Regions from separate parts of the Streptomyces sp. NPDC007929 genome, predicted to be linked through region 1. Evidence: riboswitches for the same ligand, from Rfam matches in the RefSeq annotation. Region 1 holds a riboswitch; the other holds the start of a gene.

Evidence for each region. A riboswitch is a leader RNA that binds a small molecule or an ion and turns the genes downstream of it on or off. The one in region 1 is predicted to bind thiamine pyrophosphate.
Region 2: linked by a shared signal. The riboswitch ahead of thiO (glycine oxidase ThiO) and the one ahead of ACFZDE_RS26630 (thiamine ABC transporter substrate-binding protein) in region 1 are both predicted to bind thiamine pyrophosphate.

What each region holds. Positions count from the first base shown of each region.
Region 1 covers NZ_JBIBKD010000008.1:124,140-126,331, forward strand. Annotated here, with positions in the region: gene ACFZDE_RS26625 (ABC transporter permease subunit) at 1-81, opposite strand, end outside; gene ACFZDE_RS26630 (thiamine ABC transporter substrate-binding protein) at 57-1,142, opposite strand; TPP riboswitch at 1,219-1,325, opposite strand; gene rlmN (23S rRNA (adenine(2503)-C(2))-methyltransferase RlmN) at 1,380-2,192, opposite strand, start outside.
Region 2 covers NZ_JBIBKD010000011.1:247,681-249,872, forward strand. Annotated here, with positions in the region: gene ACFZDE_RS32595 (FAD-dependent oxidoreductase) at 1-584, opposite strand, end outside; gene ACFZDE_RS32600 (hypothetical protein) at 617-967, opposite strand; TPP riboswitch at 1,020-1,131, shown strand; gene thiO (glycine oxidase ThiO) at 1,129-2,192, shown strand, end outside.

The DNA of each region.
Region 1 (2,192 bases):
CGCGACGGGCGCGGCGAGCAGGCCGAACCGCGCCGCCGCGCCGCGCCGCCGGGCGGCTACTTCAGTACGAGTGAGGTCCACGACTTGACCCACTGGTCACGGTGGTCGGCGATCTTCGCCGGGTCCATGGTCTGGGGGTCCTTCGCCTGCGGGCCGTACTTCACGAACTCCGGCGGGACCTGGGCGCCCTCGGTCACCGGGTACACGAACATGTTGAGCGGCATGTCCTCCTGGAACTTCTTACTGATGAGGAAGTCGAGGAGGGCCTTGCCGCCCTTGCTGTTCTCGGCGTTGGCGAGCAGCCCCGCGTACTCCACCTGCCGGAAGCAGGTGCCCTCGGCGACACCGGTCGGCGCCGTGCTGGGCCTCGGGTCGGCGAAGACGACCTCGGCGGGCGGCGAGGAGGCGTACGACACGACGAGCGGCCGGTCGCCCTTGGCCTTCTTGCCGCCGGCCGAGCCGGAGAACTCCTCGTTGTAGGCCTGCTCCCAGCCGTCGACGACCTTCACGCCGTTGGCCTTGAGCTTCTTCCAGTAGGTCTCCCAGCCGTCGTCGCCGTACTTCGCGGCGGTGCCGAGCAGGAAGCCGAGGCCGGGCGAGGAGGAAGAGGCGTTCTCCGTCACCAGCAGGTTCTTGTACTGGGGCTCGACCAGGTCGTCGAAGCTCTTCGGCGGCTCCAGATCGTGGTCGGCGAAGTACTTCTTGTCGTAGTTGACGCAGATGTCGCCGGTGTCGATGGGCGTGACCCGGTGCTTGTCCTGGTCGACGCGGTACTCGGCCTCGATCCGGTCGGAGCCCTTCGGCTCGTACGGCTGGAACAGCCCGTTGTCGAGCGCCCGCGAGAGCAGGGTGTTGTCGACGCCGAAGAAGACGTCGCCCTGCGGGTTGCCCTTGGTCAGGATGGCCTTGTTCACGGCCTGCCCGGCGTCGCCGTCCTTCAGGATGTCGACCTTGTAGCCGGACTGCTTCTCGAAGGCCGCGATGACGTCCTTGGAGACGGCCCACGAGTCGTGGCTGACGAGCGTCACGGTCTTGGAGTCGCCGGACCCCTGACCGCCGTCGGACGATCCGCACGCGGCGAGCGTGCCGGCCAGGCCGAGCCCGACGACGACAGCCGTCAGCCGCTTTGCGTTGATGCTCACTGGATTCCTCCTGGAGTGACCAGGAGAAGACGCGGCCCTGCCCGGGACTTCCGTGGTCCCGGGCAGGGCGCAACAGCTCGAGTGGTGACCGATCTCCCTACCCAGAATGACCTGGGCCAGGTTCGGAGGGTCTGCGGCCGTGTGCCGCACTCTCAGCGCTGTGGCGCTCCCCTGTCGGAATATGCAGGTGTGGATGGTGCAGGTGTCGCTTATGCAGATGTGCTTACGACGGTCAGACTACCGTTCGGTGGCGGCGAGCTGACCACACGCCCCGTCAATCTCCTGACCACGGGTGTCCCGGATCGTCACCGGCACACCATGGGCGGCGATGGCCTCCACGAACGCCTTCTCGTCCTCGGGCCGGGAGGCGGTCCACTTCGACCCGGGCGTCGGGTTCAGCGGGATGAGGTTGACGTGCACGGGCCTGCCCTTGAGCATCCGGCCGAGCCGGTCACCGCGCCAGGCCTGGTCGTTGATGTCGCGGATCAGCGCGTACTCGATGGACAGCCGCCGCCCCGACTTGGCGCTGTACTCGAAGCCGGCGTCCAGCACCTCGCGGACCTTCCAGCGGGTGTTCACCGGCACGAGGGTGTCGCGCAGCTCGTCGTCGGGGGCGTGCAGCGAGATGGCGAGGCGGCACTTGAAGCCCTCGTCGGAGAACCGGTGGATGGCCGGGACGAGCCCGACCGTCGAGACGGTGATGCCGCGCTGCGACAGGCCCACCCCGTCGGGCTCAGGGTCGGTCAGCCGCCGGATGGCACCGGCGACCCGGTTGTAGTTGGCGAGCGGCTCGCCCATGCCCATGAAGACAATGTTGCTGAGCCGCGCCGGGCCTCCGGGCACTTCCCCGTCCCGCAGCGCCCGCATGCCGTCCACGATCTGGTGCACGATCTCGGCGGTGGACAGGTTCCGGTCCAGCCCCGCCTGCCCAGTGGCACAGAACGGGCAGTTCATCCCGCACCCGGCCTGCGAACTGATGCACATGGTCACCCGGTCCGGGTAGCGCATCAGCACCGACTCGACGAGCGTCCCGTCGAACAGCCGCCACAG
Region 2 (2,192 bases), on a different contig from region 1:
GCGGCGACCTCGGCGGGCAGTGCCCCGGCGAGCGGCCGTTCGGCGGCCTCGACGACGGTCACCGCGCAGCCCGCCTCACGCGCGGCCGTGGCGAACTCCGCGCCGATCCAGCCCGCGCCGACGACCACGATGTCGTGCCGCCGGGCCAGCACCGGCCGCAGCCGCTCGGCGTCGTCCAGGGTGCGCAGCAGATGCACGCCGGGCACGCCCTCCGCGCCCGGCAGCCGGATCGGTTCGGCGCCGGTCGCGACGACCAGGACGTCGTAGGGCACGGGCCCGTCCTCGGTGTCGAGCTCGTGGTCGGCGGGGCGCAGGCCCAGCACCTCGCAGCCGAGCCGCAGTTCGATGCCGAGGGCCTCGAAGTCGATGTCGAAGGCGGAGCCCTCGGACTTGCCGAGCAGAACGGCCTTGGACAACGGGGGCCGGTCGTACGGCTGGTGGGGTTCGGCGCCGATCAGGACCAGGTCCCCGGCGAAGCCCTGTTCGCGCAGGGCGACGGCGGTCTGCACCCCGGCCATGCCCGCGCCCGCCACGACGACGCGCCGCGGCGCGGACGGACCTGGTTGCTGCGTCTGCTCGCTCACCTGATCACCATAGACACCTGACGAATGGTCAGTCAGTGCTCATGCGCCGTGACCTGCTCCACAACGCTCGTGCCCTTGCCTCGCTGGGACTCCCACTCCCAGGTCTCCTCCAGCCGCACCCGCCCGTCGGGCAGTTCCACGACCGTCGAGACGCAGTGCCCCGAGGAGGTGGTCCCGTCCCGCTTGAGCTGGACGTACCGGAAGTCCAGCCGGTCACCCTCCCGGGTACCCACGAGGTGCCCGCGCACGACGTCGCCGCCCGTGTACTCGGCCCAGATCTCGCCCTGCCGCTCGTGGTAGGTGAACCGGGTGCGGGTGCCCACCTGACCGGGTGCCTGGTCGGCGACCGGGGCGAGGACGAGACCGTCGAGGGATCGGGCCATGGACGGAGGCTCCCTTACTGCGGGATACGGCATCGGGCTAGGGTGGCCAACGTAAAGCACTCGCGGGAGCCCGGACGCACCGGGCTGAGAGGGAGGCTGGCGGCCTCCGACCGTACGAACCTGATCCGGGTCATGCCGGCGAAGGGAGGGGCTGGACGCCCATGTCGCGTACGTCCACATCCATGTCCGCACCGTCAGACGTCCTGGTCGTCGGGGGCGGGATCATCGGCCTCGTCACGGCGTGGCGGTCCGCGCAGCGCGGTCTCGCCACCGCCGTCGTCGACCCCGAGCCCGGCGGCGGAGCCGCACAGGTGGCGGCCGGCATGCTGGCCGCCGTCACGGAACTGCACTACGGCGAGCAGACCCTGCTCGGCCTGAACCTCGCCTCGGCCCGCCGCTACCCGGACTTCGCCGCCGAGCTCAGCGAACTGACCGGGCAGGACCTCGGTTACCGCCGCTGCGGCACGGTCGCCGTGGCCCTGGACGCCGACGACCGGGCCCACCTGCGTGAACTGCACGCCCTGCAACAGCGCTCGGGGCTGGAGTCGCAGTGGCTGTCGGGGCGCGAGTGCCGGCGCCTGGAGCCGATGCTCGCGCCGGGCGTGCGCGGCGGGCTGCGAGTCGACGGCGATCACCAGATCGACCCGCGGCGGCTGGCCGGAGCGCTGGTCACCGCGTGCGAGCGGGCGGGCGTGGTCTTCCACCGGACGTGGGCGGACCGGCTGACCGTCTCCCGGGACCGGGCCGCCGGTGTCGTCCTGGCCGACGGGACCGCGACGGCCGCCGGGCAGGTGGTGCTGGCCGGGGGCAGTCTCAGCGGGCGGCTCGCGGGCGTCCCGCGGGACGTGCTGCCTCCCGTGCGGCCGGTGAAGGGGCAGGTCCTGAGGCTGACCATGCCGCGGCGGCACGGGCCGTTCCTGAGCCGGACCGTGCGCGCGGTGGTGCGCGGCAGCCACGTCTACCTGGTGCCCCGCGCGAACGGCGAACTCGTCGTCGGGGCGACCAGCGAGGAGCAGGGCTGGGACACCACCGTGACCGCGGGCGGCGTCTACGAACTGCTGCGGGACGCGCACGAACTGGTCCCGGGCATCACCGAGCTGCCGCTCACCGAGACCCGGGCCGGGCTGCGGCCCGGATCCCCCGACAACGCGCCGCTGCTCGGCCCCACCGGCCTGGAGGGGCTGCTGCTGGCCACCGGCCACTACCGCAACGGCGTCCTGCTCAC